One region of the Celeribacter sp. genome, then DNA from elsewhere that is predicted to be linked to it. Evidence: riboswitches for the same ligand, from Rfam matches in the RefSeq annotation. Region 1 holds a riboswitch; each other region holds the start of a gene.
What was found. Region 1 has a riboswitch for cobalamin ahead of ACN0X0_RS16790 (energy-coupling factor ABC transporter permease). Riboswitches for the same ligand answer to the same signal wherever they lie in the genome.
Positions count from the first base shown of each region.

Region 2: another riboswitch for cobalamin. It lies ahead of ACN0X0_RS04590 (TonB-dependent receptor plug domain-containing protein); the one in region 1 lies ahead of ACN0X0_RS16790 (energy-coupling factor ABC transporter permease).
Region 3: another riboswitch for cobalamin. It lies ahead of nrdH (glutaredoxin-like protein NrdH); the one in region 1 lies ahead of ACN0X0_RS16790 (energy-coupling factor ABC transporter permease).
Region 4: another riboswitch for cobalamin. It lies ahead of ACN0X0_RS20750 ((2Fe-2S) ferredoxin domain-containing protein); the one in region 1 lies ahead of ACN0X0_RS16790 (energy-coupling factor ABC transporter permease).

Region 1 is NZ_JBLWTA010000013.1:52,929-58,878, forward strand. It holds gene thiC (phosphomethylpyrimidine synthase ThiC) at 1-673, shown strand, start outside; gene ACN0X0_RS16765 (FAD-dependent oxidoreductase) at 670-1,602, shown strand; gene thiS (sulfur carrier protein ThiS) at 1,592-1,789, shown strand; gene ACN0X0_RS16775 (thiazole synthase) at 1,791-2,552, shown strand; gene ACN0X0_RS16780 (thiamine phosphate synthase) at 2,549-3,157, shown strand; gene ACN0X0_RS16785 (ThiF family adenylyltransferase) at 3,154-4,068, shown strand; cobalamin riboswitch at 4,159-4,386, shown strand; gene ACN0X0_RS16790 (energy-coupling factor ABC transporter permease) at 4,417-5,082, shown strand; gene cobF (precorrin-6A synthase (deacetylating)) at 5,146-5,907, shown strand; gene ACN0X0_RS16800 (cobyrinate a,c-diamide synthase) at 5,923-5,950, opposite strand, start outside.
Region 2 is NZ_JBLWTA010000002.1:388,021-393,970, reverse strand. It holds gene ACN0X0_RS04590 (TonB-dependent receptor plug domain-containing protein) at 1-1,398, opposite strand, end outside; cobalamin riboswitch at 1,525-1,731, opposite strand; gene ACN0X0_RS04585 (Tex family protein) at 1,806-4,163, opposite strand; gene ACN0X0_RS04580 (LysR family transcriptional regulator) at 4,290-5,177, shown strand; gene ACN0X0_RS04575 (formate dehydrogenase subunit gamma) at 5,280-5,768, shown strand; gene ACN0X0_RS04570 (formate dehydrogenase beta subunit) at 5,765-5,950, shown strand, end outside.
Region 3 is NZ_JBLWTA010000007.1:202,833-208,782, reverse strand. It holds gene ACN0X0_RS11770 (MlaD family protein) at 1-441, shown strand, start outside; gene ACN0X0_RS11765 (PqiC family protein) at 447-1,040, shown strand; cobalamin riboswitch at 1,103-1,307, shown strand; gene nrdH (glutaredoxin-like protein NrdH) at 1,373-1,627, shown strand; gene nrdI (class Ib ribonucleoside-diphosphate reductase assembly flavoprotein NrdI) at 1,632-2,114, shown strand; gene nrdE (class 1b ribonucleoside-diphosphate reductase subunit alpha) at 2,096-4,246, shown strand; gene nrdF (class 1b ribonucleoside-diphosphate reductase subunit beta) at 4,258-5,229, shown strand; gene ACN0X0_RS11740 (ABC transporter ATP-binding protein) at 5,299-5,950, opposite strand, start outside.
Region 4 is NZ_JBLWTA010000032.1:7,883-13,832, forward strand. It holds gene aztB (zinc ABC transporter permease AztB) at 1-332, shown strand, start outside; gene aztC (zinc ABC transporter substrate-binding protein AztC) at 350-1,285, shown strand; gene ACN0X0_RS20740 (ZinT family metal-binding protein) at 2,526-3,182, shown strand; partial or broken gene ACN0X0_RS20745 (GTP-binding protein) at 3,238-3,579, shown strand; cobalamin riboswitch at 3,631-3,842, shown strand; gene ACN0X0_RS20750 ((2Fe-2S) ferredoxin domain-containing protein) at 3,948-4,781, shown strand; gene ACN0X0_RS20755 (ABC transporter substrate-binding protein) at 4,783-5,950, shown strand, end outside.

The DNA of each region.
Region 1 (5,950 bases):
CGAGGCGCAATTTGCCGAGCTGCGCACGCTGGGTGAGCTGACCAAAATCGCCTGGGCCAAGGATTGCCAAGTCATGATCGAAGGCCCCGGTCACGTGCCGATGCACAAGATCAAGGAGAATATGGACGAGCAGCTCAAGCATTGCCACGAGGCGCCGTTCTACACGCTCGGGCCGCTCACGACCGACATCGCGCCGGGCTATGATCACATCACCTCCGCCATCGGCGCGGCGATGATCGGCTGGTTCGGCACCGCGATGCTCTGCTACGTGACGCCGAAGGAGCACCTTGGCCTGCCCGACCGCGACGACGTGAAAACCGGGGTGATCACCTATAAACTCGCCGCCCATGCCGCCGATCTCGCCAAAGGGCATCCAGGGGCGCAACTGCGCGACGATGCATTGTCACGCGCGCGGTTTGAATTCCGCTGGGAGGATCAGTTCAACCTCGGCCTCGACCCGGACACGGCGCGCGAAATGCACGACGAAACCATGCCGAAAGAGGCGCATAAGGTGGCGCATTTCTGTTCCATGTGCGGACCGAAGTTTTGTTCGATGCGGATTTCTCACGACATCCGTGCCGAAGCGGCCAAACAGGAAGGCATGGCCTCTATGGCGGAAAAATTCCGCGAGGGCGGGGAACTCTACATTCCTGCTGCGGAACCGGCCGAATGATCTCGATCCTTGGATCAGGCGTGGCGGGGCTTTGCGCCGCCACCGCCCTCATGGACGCGGAGGTCGAGGTCGAGGTGATATGCCCCGACACCGCCCCCGCGCCCGCCTCCCGTTTGGCGGGCGGGATGCTTGCGCCGTTTTGCGAGGGTGAAAGCGCCCCCGACCTCATCGTCACGCGTGGACAGGTCGCGATTGACTGGTGGGCCGCTCATGTGGATGTGACCCGACACGGCACGCTGGTCGTGGCCCCGCCCCGCGACGCGCAGGAACTCGACCGCTTCGCCCGTGCCACGCGCGCGCATCGCTGGGTCACGCCCAATGCGTTGGAACCCGATCTCGAGGATCGCTTTGCCCGTGGCCTCTATTTCGAAAGCGAAGCCCATCTCGATCCAACCGCAGCGCTCACTGCGCTCAAGCGCAGGCTTTTCGCGCAGGGCGTCGTGTTTCGCGACGGCGCACCACAGGGGCGGATCGTGGACTGTCGCGGCATGTCCGCCACCGAGATGCTCCCCGATCTGCGCGGTGTGCGGGGCGAGATGCTTGAGGTTTACACGCCCGAGGTCATGCTCTCGCGGCCCGTGCGCCTGCTGCATCCTCGGTTTCCCTGTTACATCGTGCCGCGCGGCGAGGGGCGGTTCATGATCGGGGCGACCATGGTCGAATCTTCTCGCTCCGGCCCGATCACGGCGCGCGCGGCGATGGAATTGCTCTCAGCGGCCTATAGCCTTCATCCCGCCTTTGCCGAGGCCGAAATCATCATGACCGGCGCCGACCTGCGCCCGTCTTTTCCCGACAATATCCCGGCCCTGCGCCGCAAGGAAACGGGGTTTCACATCAACGGCATGTATCGCCACGGCTTTCTGATGGCCCCCGTTCTGGGCATGGAGCTGGCCGGGCTTTTGACACAGGAGAGCGCCGATGCGCATTGAATTGAACGGACAGTCTGTCGAAACCTCAGTCCCCACGCTGGCCGCGCTGATCACGGAGCAAAACTATGAGGCGCGCTCTGTCGCCTCTGCCGTTGACGGGCAATTCGTGCCGCGCGACGCGCGCGAGGGGATCAACCTGACGGCGGGCATGAAGATCGAGCTTCTTTCGCCGATGCAAGGGGGCTGACATGTTCTACGGCACCGAGTTGAAAAACCGCCTGCTGCTCGGCACGGCGCAATACCCCTCCCCCGACATCTTGCGGGCGGCCATCGCGACCTCTGGCACGGAGGTGATCACCGTCTCGCTTCGTCGCGAGGGCGCAGGCGGCGCGGGGTTTCGTGACATTCTCAAAGACAGCGGATGTCGCATCCTGCCCAACACGGCAGGCTGTCACAGTGCCCGCGAAGCGGTCACCACGGCGCAGATGGCGCGCGAAGTCTTTGGCACCAATTGGATCAAACTCGAAGTGATCGGCCATGCCGACACGCTACAACCCGATCCCTTCGCCTTGGTCGAAGCCGCGCGCATCCTCTGCGCCGACGGGTTCGAGGTCTTTCCCTATACGACCGAAGACCTGATCCTCGGCGAAAAACTGATTGAGGCCGGGTGCCGCGTGTTGATGCCGTGGGGCGCGCCGATCGGGTCCGGCCAAGGGCTGCGCAACATCGAAGGCTTACGGACCATGCGCGCGCATTTTCGCGATGTGCCTCTGGTGATCGACGCCGGGATCGGCGCGCCATCACAGGCCGCAAAGGCGATGGAGATGGGCTTCGATGCGGTGCTTTTGAACACTGCCGTGGCCAAGGCCGTCGATCCCGTGGCCATGGCAGAGGCATTTTCCCGTGCCGTAAGCGCCGGGAAACAGGCCTATGACGCGGGCCTCATGCCGCGGCGCGATATGGCTGAGGCCTCCACCCCGGTGTTCGGCATGGCGGAGCTTTTGGCATGACGCTTGATCCGTTTTATCTCATCGTCAGCCATGTCAGTCAGTTGGAACTGCTCGTGCCGCAGGGCGTGCGCCTCGTGCAACTTCGGATCAAGGATCAGCCCGACGACGAAGTCCGCCGTCAAATCCGCCGCGCCCGCGATTTTTGTGCGGTGCATCGCGCCCAACTTGTGGTGAACGACTATTGGCAGGCCGCGCTCGAACTGAAATGTCGCTTTGTGCACCTCGGCCAAGAGGACATGGACACCGCCGATTTTGCCGCGCTCAGGCGTGCCGAGGTCCGTTTCGGACTTTCCACCCATGACGAGGAAGAGTTGGACCGCGCGCTGTCGCTCGATCCGGCCTATGTCGCCTTGGGGCCGGTCTATCCAACGCTTTTGAAACAGATGAAATGGGGGCCGCAGGGGCTGGATCGGGTGCGGGCGTGGAAAGCGATGGCCGGAGACACTCCTCTGGTGGGCATCGGAGGCCTGACGCCAGAGCGCCTGCCCGGCCTCTTTGAGGCGGGCGCAGACAGTGCCGCCGTGGTGACCGACATCGCCACGGCCACCAACCCCGAGGCCCGCTGCGCAGAATGGATCAAAGCCACGCGGGAGTATGTCAAATGAGCCGCTACGCCAGACAGATATGCCTCGCCGGTGTTGGCCCCGAAGGTCAGGCCCGCCTCGGAGCGGCGCGGGTTCTGGTCGTGGGGGCCGGCGGGTTGGGGGCAACGCTTTTGCCGCAACTCGTGGGCGCGGGCGTCGGCTTTATCCGCCTGCTTGACCCCGATCTGGTCGAGGAAAGCAACCTGCATCGTCAGACGCTTTTCCGGATGAGCGATCTCGGCCAGCCCAAGGCCCAGATCGCCGCAGATACGCTGACCGGTCTGAACCCCGATGTCACTCTGGAGGCGCATGTCGCCCGGTTGACGCCTGCCAACCTGCCGCACTGGTCGCGGGATGTCGATCTGATCGTGGATGCCGCCGACAGTTTCGCCACAAGCTATGCGCTCTCAGATCATTGCCACCAAAGCGGACAACCGCTGATCAGCGCCTCCGTGACCGGCAGGCAAGGCTATGTCGGCGGCTTTTGCGGCGGGGCCCCCAGCCTGCGCGCGGTGTTTCCCGACCTGCCGGACGTCATGGGGTCCTGTTCGGAGACGGGTGTCATGGGGCCGGTGGTCGCCAATATTTCGGCACTGCAAGCCCAGATGGTGCTTGCCGTTTTGCTGGGCCAAGACCCCTCGCCGCTGGGACAGTTTCTGTCGGTGGATCTGATGGGCTGGCGCGTCAACGGGTTTCGGTTCGACAGCGCGCCGGAGCCGTCTCGGGCCAGCCCCGCCGTTTTGGCGCTGGAACAGATCACGCCAGACGATCTGGTGATCGACCTGCGTGACACGCCCGACGTGGTCCCGACCCCCGCCCCCGGCCAAAGGGTCGTCCTTGTCTGCGCATCGGGCCTTCGGGCCTGGCGCGCCGCGCGCGGCTTTGCCGAGACGTCTGAGGCCCATGTCGCCATCGTCGGGGTCGGCACATAGGACCTTAGCGTCGGTCACCTTATGGGAAAATTTCGAACATCTATCGCCCGGGAACGCGATCTTCACTTGACCTCATTCCCCGTCCCGCGTTTATCTGAACCCCTGTTTGGTGCCTGATGACGCGCAATGCTGAGGGCTCAATCGGGAACGGGGAAGGATGTCGCGACACGCAGCACCCAAAGCCCCGGCCGCCCCCGCGACTGTATGCGGTGAGCGCGCTCCCACACACCACTGGAGAGCCCCGTCGGGATCTCTGGGAAGGGGGAGTGGCGCTTTGACCCGCGAGCCAGGAAACCGGCCAGCAGCCACATCAACCGCCGTCGGGTGTGACGGCAAGGAGTACGCGATATGCATATTGAACCGGGCATCGTCACGGGTGCCAAAATCGTCTTGAGCTATGCCACTGCGGCAGGCGCAGGGCTCTATACCCTCAAATCCGCCATTGAGACGATCCGTCAGCAAGGGCTTGTCTCTCTGGCCGGGCGGGCGCTCATTGCCACCGCCGCCGTCTTCACATTCTTTCAGGTCCTGCCACATCATCCGGTTGGCGTGTCCGAGGTGCATTTGATCCTCGGCTCAACGCTGTTTCTGATCCTGGGCGCAGCGCCCGCCGCCATCGGTCTGGCGCTTGGGTTGCTGGCGCAGGGGCTGTTCTTCGCGCCCTTCGATCTGCCGCAATACGGGATGAATGTGACGACGCTTCTGGTGCCGCTCTTCGGGCTTCAGATGCTGGCCAAACGCGTGATCGCGCCCGGCACCGCCTATGTCGATCTGAAATATTCACAAGCTCTGGCGCTCTCGACCGCCTATCAGGGCGGGATCGTCCTTTGGGTGGCTTTCTGGGCGATCTACGGTCAGGGCGTGGCCAATGTGAGCCAGGTGATGAGCTTTGGCGCCGCTTACATGACGGTGATCCTGATCGAACCGCTTCTCGATCTGGCCGTTCTGGCGCTGGCGAAACGGGCAAAATCCCTGCAAGGCAGCGGGTTTGTTACGCCGCGCCTTTATGCCTGAACTCAACCGTGAAAAGACGGAATACGAGGGGGGCTTCGGCTCCCCTTTTTTGAGAGGCCTACCATGATCGACTTGAGCTTGATCGGCATCGGCACCGGCAATCCCGATCACATCACCCATGAGGCCATCGCGGCGATGAATGCCGCCGATCTGATCCTCATCCCTTTGAAGGGCCCGGAAAAGACCGAGCTTGCCGAGCTGCGCCGCGCGCTTTTGGCACAGCATCTGACCAATCCCGCCACGCGTCTGGTCGAATTCGATCTGCCGCACCGCGATGCCGAGGGCGCGCCCTACGCGCGGCGCGTCTCGGACTGGCACGACGCGATTGCCGAAGCCTGGGAGCGCGCGATCGCGGCGGCTCTGGGACCGGACCCTGAGGCGAAAGTGGCGCTTTTGATCTGGGGCGATCCGATGCTTTATGACAGCAGCCTGCGCATCGCCGACCGGCTCAAGACGCGACGGCAAATCACACCGCGCGTCATCCCCGGCATCACCGCGATTCAGGCGCTCTGCGCCGCCCATGCCATACCATTGAACAGTGTTGGAGACCCCGTCACCCTCACCACCGGGCGGCAAATCCGAGATCACGGCTGGCCCGAAGGCGCGCAAACCGTTGTCGTCATGCTCGACGGCGATTGCGCCTTTCGAACCCTCGACCCTGAAGGGATCGAGATCTGGTGGGGCGGCTGCGTGGCCATGCCTCAGGAACGTCTCGTCGCCGGGCCGCTGCGCGAGGTGGGCGAGAAAATCGTCACCACCCGCGCCACCCTGCGCGCAGACCTAGGCTGGGTGATGGACATTTACCTCATGCGGCGAAACGCGTGAGCCAACCGTTTCACCTCACTGGCTGGCCTCGGCGATCAGGTGG
Region 2 (5,950 bases), on a different contig from region 1:
GCCGATCTGCTCATAGGCACCAGCACCGTAGTTCCAGTCAATTTTGTCGTCGATTTCCGTATAGAACAGCGTGGCTTTTGCGAAATCCTCGCCCAGGAAGCGGCGCTCGACACTCAGCTCTGAGCTGCGGCTGGTTTCTTCCGTGAAGTCCGGGTTGCCGCCCCAGCCATAACGTTCGGAGAGGGAAGGTGCGCGGAAACCAGTGCCTAACACTCCACGCACGATCCAGTCGGGCGTGACTTCCCATGCCGCCGCAAGCCGCCCGGAGACGTGCTCGCCGAGTTTGGAGTGATCGTCGTAACGCAAGGCCGCGGAGAGGTTCAGCCCAGCCATGGGTTCCATGAGCAACTCGCCTTTGACCGCTTTGTTGCGATCAAGGCCATTGCCAGCGCCATCAAAGGACTCTTCGAGATATTCAGCGCCGAAGGTCAGGGAGGTCATCGCTGAAAGGTCGGTTGACCCGAGGTAGCTGACTTCTTTGCGTTCGCTGGAGTAGTAATAGCTGGATGCCCCAGAGCCATAGACACGATCAGACTGGAAGAAGGAGGCGCTCACTTCATGTGAGAACTGGCCAACTGTGAAATCGGCATAGGTCCGCACGCCCTTTTGGTCGCGTGTGGCAGTTGCGCCGACATCAAAGCTTGTGTCGTATTCGAGGTCACTGGTGCGGTAGAACCCTGTCACGCCCAAAGTGACGAGATCATTGACGTCATGTTCCATGCCGAAGGTCAGGAAGGTCTCTTCAAAGCCATCCTTTTCGTCATTGTCCGACATGCTCGAAAAGCCATCGGTCTTGAAATGCGACAGGCTAAAGGCGATGTGGCCGGTCTCGCTTTCGATCATGTTCGTCACGCCGGCGGAGTAGGTGCCGTAGCTGCCGGCTTCGGCACTGAAGGACAAGCCCGGTGTTTGAGGCGTGGTGTTCATTTCGATCAGACCGGCAATGGCCTCGGACCCGTAGAGGGCGGATTGCGAGCCTTTCACGACCTCGGCAGCGGCGATGCCGTAGGAGCGCAAGCCGCCGAAGTCATAGGCCGATTGCGGGCTGGAGGGGTCGGTGATGTCGATGCCGTTGAGGCGCACTCCGACATATTCGGACCCGAGGCCACGGATGCGCAGAGTGGCAGAGGCGCCGATGCCACCGTTTTTGCTAACGGTAACGCCCGGCAGGCTATCAAGGATATCGGCAACAGTCTCGCTCGGGGTCGCAAGGGTTTCTTCGTCCACCGTCTCCACCGTCGCACCCGTTTCGCTTTTGGCGACGGGCGTCAGGCTTCCGGAGACGACGATTTCGTCCAGAGTGTAAATCTCGCCCGCGTCTTGGGCGAGGGCGGCGAGTGGCAAGGTGAATGCGGCTGTTGCCAGCAGTGAAAAACGCAGGCTGGTAAGGGCGTGCATGGGGTATCCTCCTGAAAAGAAGCGCGAGGCTTCCCGTGATCCGTTTGGGCCTGTGGAGGAGATCTCCGCAGACAGTGAGGGCGTCACCGCTGCGGACAGCCGCTTCCGTGACGCACCCCGCGTCCGGGAAAGGGTGATCATCCAAGCAGGTCTCCTGGCTCACGGATCGCAGCGGTCGCCAACCTTCCCGGGATCGTCCCAGTGGTGTTTTGGCGTCGCTCACCGTTCACAGTTGCGGGGGCAGCCACGGCTTTGATCATAGGCAGCTCTGCCGGATCATCCCGTGTTCCCTTTTCATCCGGCTGGGCCGGAACTTGAATGGGTGCAGAAAAGCGAAATGGCCGGAGAAGTCAAGATTCTCCGGCCAATGCTTTGGTCGCATCACGTTGCGGAAGGCCGCGTTTGTGTCATGTTTTCTTTTTCATCGCATCCAAAAGCGCAGCACCAAAGGCGCCTTGGCTCTCGGAGGTGCGGGGCTTGGGCGCGTTGCTGCCACGGGGTTTGCCACCGTATCCGCCTTTGCCGCCTGCATTCCCGCGCGGTTGTTGCGCGTTGCGGTCCTGTTGACCTCTGTCCTGCGCGCCGCCATCCTTGCGCATCGACAATCCGATGCGTTTGCGCGGGATGTCCACTTCGGTGACGCGGACCGACACGATGTCGCCTGCCTTCACCACCTCATGCGGGTCTTTGACAAAACGGTCGGCCAATTGGCTGACATGCACCAAACCGTCCTGATGCACGCCGATGTCCACAAAGGCCCCGAAGGCCGCGACGTTGGTCACAGTGCCCTCAAGCCGCATGCCGGGTTTCAGATCCTTGATGTCCTCGACCCCGTCGGTGAACGTCGCGGTCTTGAATTCAGGGCGCGGATCGCGGCCCGGTTTTTCCAACTCTGTGAAAATATCGCGCACGGTCGGCAGGCCGAAGTCTCCGGTGACGAATTGTTCGGCGCGCAGCCCCTTGAGCGCCGTCGGATTGCCCATGATCTCGCGCATGTCGCGGCCACAGGCTTTGACGATTTCGCGCGCCACATCATAGGCTTCGGGGTGCACAGAGGAGGCGTCGAGCGGCTCGTCACCTTCACGAATACGCAAGAACCCCGCGCATTGTTCAAAGGCTTTCGGACCAAGACCGGACACTTTCAAAAGCGCCTTGCGCGACGGGAATGCACCGTGAATGTCGCGGTGGGTGACGATGCTCTGCGCCAAAGACGGGCCGAGACCCGCGACCTGCGCGAGCAAAGGCGCGGAGGCCATGTTGAGGTCCACGCCCACGGCGTTCACCGCATCCTCGACCACCGCTTCGAGCGCCTGCGACAGGCGGCGCTGGTCGACGTCATGCTGATACTGACCGACGCCGATGCTTTCGGGCGTGATCTTCACCAGCTCAGCAAGAGGGTCCTGCAATCGACGCGCAATCGACACCGCGCCACGCAAGGAGACGTCGAGATCGGGGAATTCCTGCGCCGCGAGTTCCGAGGCGGAATAGACCGAAGCCCCCGCCTCGGAGACCACAACCTTGGTCGGGGCTTTGACGCCCGGAGGCAGGAGTTTCAGCGTCTCGCCCACCAGTTTTTCGGTTTCCCGGCTCGCCGTGCCGTTGCCGATGGCGATGAGGCCGACATTGTGGCGGCTCACCAAGTCGATGATCTTTGCCTCCGCCCCGCGCACGTCCATTTTCGGTTGGAACGGATAGATCGTGGCGGTGTCCAAAACCTTTCCCGTGGCGTCCACCACGGCGGCTTTGACGCCTGTACGGATGCCCGGATCGAGGCCAAGGGTGGCCTTGGCGCCCGCAGGGGCGGCCAGAAGCAAGTCCTTGAGGTTGCGCGAAAACACCGTGATTGCATCTTCATGGGCGCGTTGGCGCAGCTCGCCCAACAGATCGATGTGCAGCGAGATGGCGAATTTCACCCGCCACGCCCAGCGCGCGACAGTGCGTAGCCACAAATCGCCGGGTTGCTCGGTCGAGGTGCCGAGATAAGAGGCGACCATGGCAATGGCGCGCGCCGCACCCTCTTCTGGCTCAGGCGCGATGTCCATGGTGACGATCTCTTCTTTCGCCGCGCGCAGAATTGCCAAAGCGCGGTGCGAGGCGATGTCGGACCATTTTTCGGAATGGTCGAAATAGTCCGAAAACTTCGCGCCCTCCTGTTCCTTGCCCGCGATGACTTTGGCGGTCACAAGCGCCTCGCGCCGCATGAAATCGCGCAGCTTGCCCAAGAGATCGGCGCTTTCCGACAGCTCTTCGGTGGCGATGTCGCGCGCGCCGTTGAGGGCGTCTTTCACGGTTGGCACGGCCTCGGTGATGAAGCCTTCGGCAAGCTTTTCGGGATCGGCGGAACGGTCCGCTTTGATCGCTTCCAACAACGGTTCAAGCCCGTTCTCGCGCGCAATCATCGCCTTGGTCCGGCGCTTGGGCTTGTAGGGCAGGTAGATGTCTTCGAGCGTCGATTTGCTCTCTGCGCCTGCGATGGCACGTTTGAGATCGTCGGTCAGCTTGCCCTGATCCTCGATGGATTTGAGGATCGTCCCCCGCCGCGCTTCCAACTCGCGCAAGTAAGACAGACGGTCGTTGAGCAAACGCAACTGCGTGTCGTCCAAACCGCCCGTCACCTCTTTGCGGTAGCGCGCGATGAAGGGGACGGTCGCGCCCTCGTCCAAAAGCCCGATGGCGGCGGTGACCTGCGCCGTGGAGGCGGCGATGTCGGTGGCGATGGTGCGCGAAATGCGCGCAGATGTTTGCGGATCGGTGGGCGTGCTCAAATCTGGTCCTCCTGTCGGGAGGCCAGTCTTAGCGGTCCTGAAAGGTCGCGCCAAGAGGAGAGATGACCTCTCCACAGTCGATATGATATATCTATCGTAACGCATCGCCTCGATCAGGTTTTCGCCATGCTCAACAAGCTTGAAATGTTCATTGCCGTCGCCAAGGAGGGCCATTTCGGCCGCGCCGCGCGGGCTCTCGGCATCACTCAGCCCAGCCTGTCGGCGGGGATTAAACAGCTTGAGGACCAGTTGGGGGTGCAGCTCATCTTTCGCGGTTCTCGCTTCGGCGGATTGACGCCGGAGGGACAACGCGCCCTCGTCTGGGCGCGCAAGATCGTCGCCGACAGCCGCCAGCTCCGCGATGAAATGCGCGCGACCCGGCACGGGTTGTCGGGCCAGCTGCGCCTTGCCGCGATCCCGACGGCGCTCACCTGGGCCGCGCGGATTTCAACTGTGTTCAGCGCGGCGCATCCCAATGTGAAACTGACGATCCTCTCGCGTCCCTCGTCGCAAATCCTCACCATGCTGGACGATCTCGAGACGGACGCGGGCCTCACTTATCTCGACAACGAACCTCTGGGGCGGGTTAGTGCCGTGCCACTCTATGGGGAGCGCTATATGGTGGTGAGCGCCGGTGGCGGCGTCTTTGCGGGGCGAAAATCGGTGGATTGGAGCGATCTCGACGGGGTGCCGATGTGTCTCTTGTCGCCGGAGATGCAGAATCGGCGGATCATTGACCGCAACTTGGGCGCCTCAGGCGTGGTGCCGCAGGTCGGCGTCGAATCGAATTCCACGGTGGTGTTGATCGCCCATGTGCAAAGCGGCGGCTGGGTCACCGTCCTGCCCGAAGGCATCGCGCGGTTCCTGACACAGGGCAAGCCGCTGGACCTCATTCCGCTCACCGGCGGTGAAGTTGGGCATCGTGTTGGCCTGATTGCGCCGCACCGCGATCCGAATACGCCGGTTTTGGCCGCTTTGCTGGCTGAAGCGCGGCGCATATCGGAACTTTTATGATAGGTTTTGACTATCGTTTGACGATTTATCGATATTGATTTCGCGATGCATGCCATGCTCTCATGGGAGAAATGTATACGGTCGTATCCGAAGAGGTCAGCCATGACGCCAGCCAGCTCCCCGTATGATGACGGGACGATTGCGGAGATCATCTCTGCTCACGCCCATCTCGAAGGCCCGCTTTTGCCCATGTTACATGCGTTGCAAGAGAGCTTTGGAGTGATTCCCGAGGCAGCCCATGCGCCCCTTTGCAAGGCGCTGACGATCACGCGGGCTGAACTCAAGGGCGTGATTTCCTTCTATCACGATTTTCGCGAAAAGCCCGCTGGCAAGCACGTGCTGAAAATCTGCCGCGCAGAAGCCTGCCAGTCGATGGGGGGCACGGCTTTGGCGGAGCGGCTTTTGGAGAAACTCGGCCTCGATTGGCACGGCACCACGCCGGACGGCAAAGTGACGGTAGAGCCTGTCTATTGTTTGGGCCTCTGCGCCTGCGCGCCCGCTGCGATGCTGGATGACAAGTTGATCGCACGCGCCGATGAAGCCCGCGTTGAAAAAGCGCTCGCAGCCACGAAAACGGGGGGCTCGGCATGAAGATTTACGTCCCCATGGACAGCGCCGCCAAGGCGCTCGGCGCCGATGAGGTGGCCGCAAAACTGACGCAAGAGATCGCCGCACGCGGCCTCAAAGCGGAGATCGTGCGCAACGGCACCCGTGGCATGATCTGGCTGGAGCCGCTGGTCGAGATCGAAAAAGACGGTGCGCGTCTGGCCTAT
Region 3 (5,950 bases), on a different contig from region 1:
ACCGAAAAAGCCAATGCGCTTGAGGTCGAACAATTCTTGGCCGCTGCCTCCGCCTTTCTCGAAGGCGCGGACCGCCTGGTCGACACGCCCGACATGCGCGCGCTTCCGGCCAGCTTGACCGGCGCGTTGGACGAGGCGCGCGAGGCCTTGGCCGAATTGCGCGAAGGCGGCTTGATCGAGAACACCAATGCGACGCTGGCCTCTGCGCGCGAAGCGGCGTCTGCGGTCGAGGATGCCACCGCGAACCTGCCGGAGCTGTCGCGCCGGATCGAGGCGCTGGTGGCCGAGGCCGAGCGCACCCTATCGGATTACGGCTCGCAATCCAGTTTCAACCGCGAGACAATTTCGTCGCTGCGCGAAGTGCGCGCCGCCGCCGAAGCGCTCAGCAAACTCGCCCGCGCCATCGAGCGCAATCCCAATTCCCTCTTGTTTGGACGGTGATCGATATGGTTCGTTTTCTCCCCCTCGCTCTTCTGGCCCTCACCGCCTGTGGCGGCACCGAGCCGCGTTATCTGATCGATAGCGCCCCCGCAGCGACCACGGCCGAAACCACGCAAGTGCGGATGCAGGTGGCGACGCTGGAGATGCGCGAGGTCTCCCTACCCGCCTATGCCGAAGAGTCGCAGATTTTGATCGAGGGGGCGGATGGCGCCCTGACGCCTTTGGACAACGCGCTCTGGGCCGACGAGCCACGCCGCGCCGTGACCCTGCGTCTGGCGGAGGCGATTTCGCGGGGCGGCTCCGCAACGGTCGCCGCCGAGCCTTGGCCGCTTGAAACGCCTGCGCAGGCCGCTGTGCATGTGCAGGTTTCCGATATGTTGGCGCGCGCGCCAGGACGATCAGAGGGACAATCAGAGGGACAATTTGTCCTGAAAGGTCAGTTTGCGGTTTCCTCTTATGACCATGTTGTGCGAGAACGGATCAGTCGGTTCGACATCTCTGTGCCATTGCCGGATGCGAGCCCCGCAAGCATTGCCCGCGCATCGGGTCAAGCGCTGCAAAATTTGGCGATTGAGATCACCCAAGACCTGCGCCGATAACTTTCTCCGATTCAATTCCTGTCAAGCGCTATCTACATATTGACAGTAGACCCCCTCAGGAAGCTATATGATGTTGCTTCGGTTCCATCGACTCGTGTCGGTGGCTAAGAGGGAAGATCGGTGTAAATCCGGCGCTACCCCCGTAACTGTAAGCGGTGAGCGAGGTTGAAAATGCCACTGGGGCCGCCCTTTGAAAGGGGCTCTGGGAAGGCCAGCCAAGCCATGATCCGCGAAGTCAGGAGACCTGCCAAAGCGGAACAGAACCACGAACGGAGGGTTCGGGGGCGCGGGGTTTCCGCTGTCCTCGGCACGACACAAGAGGACAAAGAGCAATGACCGCCCAGACCGCGACCCAGAACGCCACCGACACCATCATCGTTTACTCGAAACCCGCCTGCGTGCAATGCACCGCCACGACGCGCGCGCTCGATGCCAAAGGCATCAGCTACGATGTGATCGACCTGACCCAAGACGACGACGCCATGTCCCGCGTGACCGGCCTCGGCTACCGTCAGGCACCTGTTGTCGTCGCCGGTGAGGATCACTGGTCCGGCTTTCGTCCCGACATGATCGCACGCCTGTCCTGATCCGATGTCAGACGTGTGTCCAGAGCCGGCGCTGCCAAGCGGCTTTCCGGATATCGTCTATTATTCTTCCACTTCGGAAAACACGGTGCGTTTCGTCGACAGGCTCGGCCTTCCGGCGAAACGCATTCCGATCTCTCCGAAGGATACGAGGCCGGTGATCGACCGGCCTTTCGTCCTGATCTGTCCGACCTATGCGGATGGCGAGGGGCGCGGCGCGGTTCCGAAACAGGTGATCCGCCTCTTGAACGATCCCGACACCCGCGCGCTGCTGCGTGGTGTGATTGGGTCTGGAAACCGAAATTTCGGCACTTTGTTTGCCAGCGCGGGCGATGTGATCGCCCGGAAATGCAATGTCCCGCTGCTCTACAAATTCGAGCTGGCGGGATTTGACAATGACATCGCGCGGGTTCGCGCCGGATTGGAACAGATGGGCCGGAACCTCGGCCTCGCACAAATGGGGGATGCGCCATGCTCGACGATGGCTTGAAGAGTGGCCAAAAATCTGGCCTGAATGGCACCACGGATTATCACGCGCTCAACGCGATGCTCAATCTCTACGACGAGAACGGGCATATCCGTTTTGAGGCCGACCGCATGGCGGCACGTCAATATTTCCTGCAACATGTGAACCAGAACACCGTGTTCTTTCACTCGCTCGACGAGAAGCTCGGCTATCTCGTGGAGGAAGGGTACTATGAGGCGGCGGTTCTGGACCAATATTCCAAGAACTTCATGCGCAAGATTTGGGACGACGCCTACGCCAAGAAATTCCGTTTCCCGACCTTCTTGGGCGCCTTCAAATATTACACGTCTTACACGCTGAAAACCCGCGACGGGCAGCGCTATCTTGAGCGCTATGAGGACCGTGTGGTGATGACCGCGCTGGCTCTGGCGCGCGGTGACGAAGCTCTGGCTTTGTCCTTCATGGACGAAATGCTGTCGGGTCGTTTCCAGCCCGCGACGCCGACGTTTTTGAACGCAGGCAAGCAATCCCGTGGCGAGTTGATCTCTTGTTTCCTTTTGCGTCTCGAAGACAACATGGAAAGCATCGGTCGCGGCATCAACTCCGCGCTGCAACTGTCGAAACGCGGTGGCGGTGTGGCGCTTTTGCTGACCAACATCCGCGAGCACGGCGCGCCGATCAAAGGTATCGAGAACCAGTCTTCGGGCGTCATTCCGGTGATGAAGCTCCTCGAAGACAGCTTTTCCTACGCCAACCAATTGGGCGCACGTCAGGGTGCCGGTGCCGTTTACCTGAACGCGCATCACCCTGATATTATGCGGTTTTTGGACACCAAACGCGAAAACGCCGACGAGAAAATCCGCATCAAGACGCTGTCTTTGGGCGTGGTGATCCCCGACATCACCTTTGAGCTCGCCAAGAAAAACGCCGATATGTATCTCTTCTCCCCGCATGACGTGGAAAAGGTCTACGGCGTGCCCTTCTCTGAAATCTCGGTCACCGAGAAATACGAAGAGATGGTGGACGACAAACGCATTCACAAGAAAAAGATCAACGCGCGGACCTTCTTCCAGACCATCGCGGAAATTCAGTTCGAAAGCGGCTATCCCTACATCATGTTCGAGGACACGGTGAACCGGATGAACCCGATTGCGGGTCGCATCAACATGTCGAACCTCTGTTCCGAGATTTTGCAGGTCAACGAGGCCTCCGAGTTCAACGATGACCTGTCCTATAGCCACCTTGGCACCGATATTTCGTGCAACCTCGGCTCGCTGAATATCGCGAAAACCATGGACGGCAAGGATCTGGGCCAGAGCGTCGGCACCGCCGTGCGTGCGCTGACCGCCGTGTCGGAAATGTCCGCGATTGACTCCGTGCCCTCGATCCGTCGCGGCAATGACGAAAGCCATGCCATCGGCCTGGGCCAGATGAACTTGCACGGCTTTTTGGCCCGCGAGCACATCCATTACGGCTCCCCCGAAGGCGTCGAATTCACCTCCGTCTATTTCGCCGCCGTCGCCTATCACGCGATCCGCGAGAGCAACGCTTTGGCGCGCGAACATGGCGAGAGCTTCAAAGGCTTTGCCGACAGCGACTATGCCAATGGCAGCTTCTTCGACAAATACACCGACCGCGATTGGTTGCCGGAAAGCGAAAAGGTGACATCTCTCTTCGAAGGCATGGACCTGCCGACCCGCGAAGACTGGGCCAAGCTCAAAGAGGCGGTGATGAAGGACGGGCTTTACAACCGCAACCTTCAGGCCGTGCCGCCGACCGGGTCTATCTCCTATATCAACAATTCGACCTCCTCGATCCATCCGATTGTGTCGAAAGTTGAGATTCGCAAAGAGGGCAAGATCGGCCGCGTCTATTACCCGGCCGCCTTCATGTCGAACGAGAACCTAGACTACTACCGCGATGCCTATGAGATCGGGCCGGAAGCCCTGATCGACACCTATGCGGCGGCGACCGAGCACGTCGATCAGGGGCTGTCCCTGACGCTGTTCTTCCCGGCAGAGGCCACCACGCGCGACATCAACAAAGCGCAGATTTACGCGTGGAAAAAAGGCATCAAGACCATATATTACATCCGCTTGCGTCAGGCTGCCCTTGAGGGCACCGAGGTGCAAGGCTGCGTGTCCTGCACGCTCTGAGGAGAAAGAGTATGAAAGACATGACCGATATCCGCATTCCGCGCGCGATCAACTGGAACCGTCTGGAGGACGACAAGGACCTTGAGGTCTGGAACCGTCTGACGGTGAACTTCTGGCTGCCGGAAAAAGTGCCGCTGTCGAACGACATTCCGAGCTGGGCGACGCTCAAGGATTTTGAGAAAACCCTGACGATCAGGGTGTTTACGGGCCTCACGCTTTTGGACACGATCCAGAACACCGTCGGCGCGCCGTCTCTCATGCCCGATGCGGTGACGCCGCATGAAGAGGCCGTTCTGACCAACGTCGCCTTCATGGAGGCCGTCCACGCGCGGTCTTATTCCTCGATCTTCTCGACGCTCTGCTCAACGAAAGAGGTGGACGAGGCCTTCCGTTGGTCCGAAGAGAACCCGCATCTGCAAGCCAAGGCGCGGGCAATTCTCGAGACCTACGCGCCCGGAAACGATCCGCTGAAACGCAAGATCGCTTCGGTGTTCCTCGAAAGCTTCCTGTTCTATTCGGGCTTCTACCTTCCGATGTATTGGTCGTCGCGCGCGAAGCTCACGAACACCGCCGATCTCATCCGGCTGATCATCCGCGACGAGGCGGTGCATGGCTATTACATCGGCTATAAATTCCAGCGCGGTATGGAGAAGCTGCCGGAAGCCGAGCAACAGGCGCTCAAGGACTATGCCTATAGCCTTTTGTTCGAGCTTTACGAGATCGAGAACCAATACACCGAGGAGCTTTATGACGAGATCGGCCTGACCGAGGACGTCAAAACCTTCCTGCATTACAACGCCAACAAGGCGCTGCAAAACTTGGGCTTTGAGGCGCTTTTCCCGCCGGAGGTCTCCGAGGTGAACGCCGCTATTCTCGCCGCGCTCAGCCCCGACAGCGAGAACCACGACTTCTTCTCCGGGTCGGGCTCCAGCTACGTGATCGGCAAGGCGGTCGCGACCGAGGACGAAGACTGGGATTTCTGATCTCGGGCATCGCAAAACCAAAAACGGCAGGCCGCAAAGCCTGCCGTTTTTCATTTGTGATATAACCTCTTAGCGGATCGCCAAACCGGCCTCATCGAACAGATGCGTGCGGCCCTCACCGAATTTCAGCCCGACCTTTTCACCCGGCTGATGTGGCGCATCGCCCAGATCACGAATGGTCATCTGCCCCGCGCCGTTTTCGGCATCGACGATGATGTAAGTGTCGGCGCCGAGGTATTCGACCACATCGACCACACCATCGAGATCACCCTCGCCGGGCGACACGATGGAAATGTGCTCAGGCCGAATGCCCAGGTCCTTGCCCTTATCGCCCTGTCCCGTTGAGGCTGCCGGAATGACGTTCATTTTCGGAGAACCAATGAACTGCGCGACGAAGAGGTTGCCGGGGCGTTCGTAAAGCTCTTTCGGCGAGCCAACCTGCGCGATCTTGCCCGCTTCCAACACGACGATGCGGTCCGCCAAAGTCATCGCCTCGACCTGATCGTGGGTCACATAGATCATCGTGGATTTCAGCGAACGGTGCAGTTTCGCAAGCTCATAGCGCATCTCCACGCGCAGCGCAGCGTCCAAATTCGACAGCGGTTCATCGAACAGAAACGCCGTCGGATCGCGCACGATGGAGCGGCCAATGGCGACACGTTGCCGTTGCCCACCGGAGAGGTCTTTCGGACGTCGGTCGAGATAGTCGTCGAGCTTCAAA
Region 4 (5,950 bases), on a different contig from region 1:
CCCCGGTGCATTTCGTGTTTCTCGGACTGGTCGTTGTGAACCTCGTGGCCGGGTTCCAGGCCCTGGGCACGCTGCTCTCGGTTGGCCTCATGATCCTGCCAGCCGCGGCCGCGCGGTTCTGGGTCAACCGTGTCGCGGCGATGTGTCTGGTGGCGATCGGCATCGGACTTCTGGCCTCCGTATCCGGCCTCCTGCTGTCCTATCACGCCTCCTTGCCCTCGGGGCCCGCGATCATCCTGTCCGCCGGAGCCGTCTATTTCGCGTCGGTGCTGCTGGCCCCACGCGGGGTGCTGCTGTCGCGCCTTCCCCGCACCGCCCATCGAACCGCCTGACAACCGGGAGCCTTCATTTGAACTGTTTCAAAACCCTCATCTGGGCAATTGGCCTCGCCTCGGTTTCACTCGCGCCATCGGCCTCAGCCGAAGACGGGAAACTTGGCGTCGTCGCCACCTTTTCGATCATCGGCGACTTCGCCAGGACCGTCGGCGGGGACAGGATCGAATTGCGGACGCTGGTCGGCGGGAACAGCGATGCCCATGTCTACGCACCCAAGCCCGCCGACGCGATGGCGCTGGCGCGCGCCGACGTGATCCTGACCAACGGACTTCTTCTCGAGGGCTTCATGGAGAGGTTGGTCGAAGCGAGCGGCACGACCGCCACGGTGGCGGTTCTGACCGACGGAGCGGACATCCTGAACGACCCGAACGGGGGACACTATCACTATATCAACGGCGAGGCCGTGTTCCATGCCACCCCGAACGACCCGCACGCATGGCAGTCCGTGGCCAACGCCCGGGTGTACGTGCGCAACATCGTGGCCGAGTTCTGCAAGGCGGATACGGAAGGCTGTGACATCTATCGTACGAACGCCCGCTCCTACGAGGCGCAGCTGGCCGACCTTGACCGTGACATCCGGAAGACGATCGAGGACATTCCGGAGGACCGCCGCGTCGCGGTGGTCGCGCACAATGCCTTCCGCTACTTCGAGCGCGACTACGATGTTCTCTTCCTCGCTCCGCAAGGTGTCTCGACCGAGTCAGAGGCATCGGCCGCGGATGTTGCCTCGCTCATCCGCGAGATCAGGGAGAAGCGCGCGTCTGCCGTCTTTGACGAGAACATCGCCGATGCGCGACTGGTGGAGCAGATCGCGTCCGAAGCCGGACTGACGCTCGGAGGAACGCTCTATTCCGACGCGCTGTCGCCGCCGGATGGCCCGGCAGCCAGTTATCTCGACATGATGCGTCACAACGTTCGGACACTCGCCACCGCCATCAAGGGCGGCTGAACTTCCATGAGGTGGGGTCAAATCCGCCCTCTCATGTAATGTAATATCATATCATCAAAAGGAGAGATGAATGAGACGGTTTATCCTGGGGGCATCTGCCCTTGCCCTTTCCGTGGGCCTCGCCGGTCCCGTAGCTTTGGCGGATGAAGACATCACGCTCTACCGTGTTTTCGTCGGCGACCATGTCGAGGGCAAGATTACGGCATTCGATCTCGGCGAACCAGACAAGCGCTGGTCGTTCGAGACCACCGGCCAGGTCAAGCTCTACAGCGTTGACGAAGGCGCAGCCATTGTAGCGGTCCAGTCCGACCACGACGTCGTGAACTTCATCGACAGCGGCATCTCGCTGCACGCGCACGGCGATCATTCAGACATCGACATTGAGGACCCCAAGGCGGTCGAGGCAACCCTGACAGGTCCGCGCCCGTTCCACATCATCGACCACGACGGCAAGGTGGTGATCAATTTCGACCGCGGCGGGTACAACGAGATTGTCGACGCTCACGAACTCTCGCACGGCGAGATCGAGTCCACTCGCTTGCCGCAAGCCCGTGCACATCACGGCTTTGCGGCACCGATCGGCAAGCACTGGGTCACGACGGTCGCTTCCGACGTACCGGTTGAAGGCGACGCCTTACCTAAGCGGGTTGGCATGCAGACGGTCCAGGAAGACGGAACGCCGGTCGGCGAGGTTGCCACCTGCTCCGGAATTCATGGTGAGGCGTTTTCCGGCGCCTTCCTCGCGGCTGGATGCGATGAAGGCGTGCTGACGGTCACCGCCGGAAGCGATGCACCGACCTTCAAGATGCTGAAATATTCAAACGACCTGCCGGCCGGCCAGAAGACCGGAACACTGCTCGGTGCCAAGAGCATGCAGGTCTTCCTAGGGAACTACGGTGCCAATGGCCTTGTGGTGGTTGACCCCGCCGACGAACCACACTTCCGCTACATAAAGCTTCCGTTCCGACGTATCGACTTCGCGCTCGATCCGGCCAATGCCCGCTTTGGCTATGTGCTCACCGAAGACGGCACGCTGCATCAACTGGACATCCTCGACGGCGCGGTGGCCAAGAGCGAAAAGGTGACCGAGTCCTACTCGATGGACGGCCACTGGAACGACCCGCGCCCGCGGCTGGCCATGGCTGGCGACGAGATCGTCATGAGCGATCCGAAGGCCGGACTGGTTCGACGGATTGCGAAGGACACCCTGCAGGAATCCGGAACCATCGAGGTCGAGGGCATGCCATACAACATCACTGTTGCAGGCGGGAGCGGCAAGAACCATGAGGGCGAGAAAAGCCACGACCACAGTCATGGTGACGGACACAATCATGGCAAGGAGCACGCACACGATCACGGTGACGAGAAGGTCTACAAAGGCTATTTCGAGGACAGCCAGATCAAGGATCGCCCCCTCTCGGACTACGCGGGCGACTGGCAGTCGGTCTATCCGCACCTGAAGGACGGGACGCTCGATCCTGTCTGGACGCACAAGGCCGAAAGCGGAGACAAGACCGCCGACGAATGGAAGGCCTATTACGATGTCGGTTACAAGACCGACGTCGAGCGGATCACGATCAAGGGCGACATCGTCACCTTCTACCGTGACGGCCAGCCGGTCGAGGGCCACTACGCCTATGACGGCTACGAGATCCTCACCTACAAGAAGGGCAACCGCGGCGTCCGCTTCATCTTCAAGAAGATGAAAGGCGACGAGGCCGCACCTGCGTTCATCCAGTTCAGCGATCACAAGATCGCGCCCGAGGTCACCGACCACTATCACCTCTACTGGGGTGACGACCGTGCGGCCCTGCTGGAGGAGCTGACAAACTGGCCGACCTACTATCCGTCCTCGCTCAAGGCCGACGAGATCGTTCACGAGATGATCGCGCACTGATTGGGGACGCTTCTTCCAACAACCTCGCGCCCGGCTTCCAGCCGGGCGCGCCAAGAGGTTCTTCTGGCTGGCGACCCGCCCGGATTATGTCGGTGAAATCAGTCAGACCGGAGCGCTCATCCGCACAGAAAAGCATGGCCTGTGGTGGGCATCTGTCCGCAAGCATCAATGGCCGGATTATCCGGAATGGAAGGCAGCCATGAGGCCCTATCTCGATCCCGTGTGGGGCGATCGGCGCCAGGAGATCGTCTTCATCGGTTGTGATCCGATGGATGAGCGGAAAGTCCGCGCCGAGCTGGACGCTGGCCTCGTTCCGGAAACAGACTTCATGCCCGGCCGCTGGCGTGATCTAGCCGATCCGCTCCCGGCTTGGGAACGCAATGCCGTTGCTTCCTAAGCCGATCCGAAAGAACATTTCAAGCGAGATTGACAAGTGAAACACAATTCGAGACTGTCGCGCCGTCAAGGTTCTCCCTGTCGGAATTTCCGACAGGGAGCTAAGAGGGAATCCGGTGACCTTTCGAGGAATGCCGGAGCTGACCCGCAACTGTGAGCGGCGAGCCGCTTTGCCGTCAATGTCACTGGCATTTGAGCCGGGAAGACACGCAAAGCAGCAACGACCCGCGAGCCAGGAGACCTGCCTGACAACATAGAGTTCCGTGGTCGGGGATTGCCATGGGAGCGCGTACGCTGTGTTCGGTCTGCATGAACTGAACTCGCGCCACGTCTCCAGGTCCCCGTCTGCATGGCAGCGGGGATTTTTGATTGGAGCAGACTTCAACGTCAACGGATGCAAACCGGCACAACGAAGGAAACGGGCCTGCCGTTCTCGGCGAGGCTGTCCTGCTGGTCGCAAAGTCTGCATTCGCTGCCGCGCCTCATGCCGAGATGCAGCGACTTGCGTCCATAGCCGCACGTCTTCCCAATGTGGCACAGGCCATCTCATGTTTTTCCGAGCAAGGACAACCATCGCTACGCGATGCGCTTCTGAACCTGCGCGGGCGCGGATTTGCGTCCATTCTGGTCGTTCCGCTGGTGCTTCCGATGGAACCGAGCTTCATGAACTGGATGACACGCTCGCTGAAGCGTTGGCAGGCAGAAACTCCTGACGGCTGGCCACCGATACGGGTCACCCGCGATATCGCCCAGAGTATGCACTTCGAAGCGTTGCTTTCCGCCATGATCGCAGATGCTGCAATCGCCCCCGTCATTGTTCCCGACGGCGCAAAGCCTGAGGCATCGTTGGTGCCAGCGCAGAAGCACCGCGTCCTCGTCTGCGAGGGCGGAGCCTGCAACGCCGCCGGCGCGGATGCAATCTGGGCACATCTGCGCAACGTGCAACAGCGCCGCAAACTGCGTGTGACCGGCTGCGGCACGATGACCGCAAAATCGACGTGCTTGGGCCCCTGCGCACTTGCACCAGTGGTCCAAGTGTTTCCCGAGTGTACCTATTACGGCGGTGTTACCGAGACTGCGATCGACCGTATCGTCGAGGAACATCTGCTCGGAGGACGCATCGTCGACGACTTCGCCTATCAACCGACCGGACGCAAGCAGCGCCTGCGCAGCAAGATTCAGCCAGATTCAACAGAGGACTGACATGAGACACATCACCCGAGCCACGCTTGCCGCGTTGGCCGTTTCCACGTGCGTTTTCACTGTGCCGGCAATAGCACAAGAAGCAATCCAGGCCGGCGCAACGTTCATCACAGCTGCTCTTGATCCGACCAAAGGGTCATCAAGCTGGGCGCTGGTCAGCCACGGTATTGGCGAAAAGCTGTTTATGGTCGACAAGGACGGCAATCTGGTGCCTGAACTGGCTGCAACGGCAGAGCGGACCGGAGACTTGACCTGGACCGTTAGCCTTGCGCCCGGCCGCTTCTTCTCCGATGGCTCACCTGTCACGGCGGCCGCCCTGAAAAAGGGGTTCGATCACACCTTCTCCAAACTGCCGGCGGCCAAATCCACCGGTGGCATGATCAGTTTCGAGGCGCAGGACGATCTCACGCTTGCGCTGACCACGGAGAGGCCGGTGCCGTTGATTGCAGCACTCTTCGCCGAATGGCCGCTTATGGCCTACACCACAAAGGAGGACGGCTCGTTCCTGTTCACCGGCCCCTATGCGGTCGAGGAGTTCAACGTCGACCAAAACCTGGCACTGAAGCCCAATACCAGTTTCCCCGGCGCGGAAGACCGTTCGCCGATCAATCTGCGCCGGTTTGGCGATGCGCAGACGATGGCACTGGCCTTCGAGGCTGGCGAGCTCGATATTGCCTTTGGCTTGCCGGCCGAAGGCCTCTCACGGTTGAAAGCCAATCCGGGTGTCGCAATCAAATCCTTCCCGGTGGGCTACCAGTATTTCGGCTTCATCAACAATGAGCGACCAGCCGTATCGGACGTGAAAGTCAGGCAGGCGATCGATCACGCCATCGACCGCCAGGAACTCGTCGCGGCGATCAACGCCGGCACTCCAGCCACAGGCGCTTTTGCGCCATATTTCCCTTTTGCAGCGAAGGAGCCCCGCAACACGGACCTCGACAAGGCGAAGGCGCTTTTGGACGAAGCCGGTTGGGAGCCCGGTAGTGACGGCGTCCGCGAAAAGGATGGCCATAAGCTCTCCATACTGATCGTCACCTATCCGCAGCGGCCTGACCTGGTCACCATGATGCCGGTGGTGAAGGCGGCCCTCGCCCGCGTCGGCATTGCTTCCGACACCAGGGTGGTTGAGAATATCGGCGAGTATGCTGCCGGCGGCGATTTCGACATAG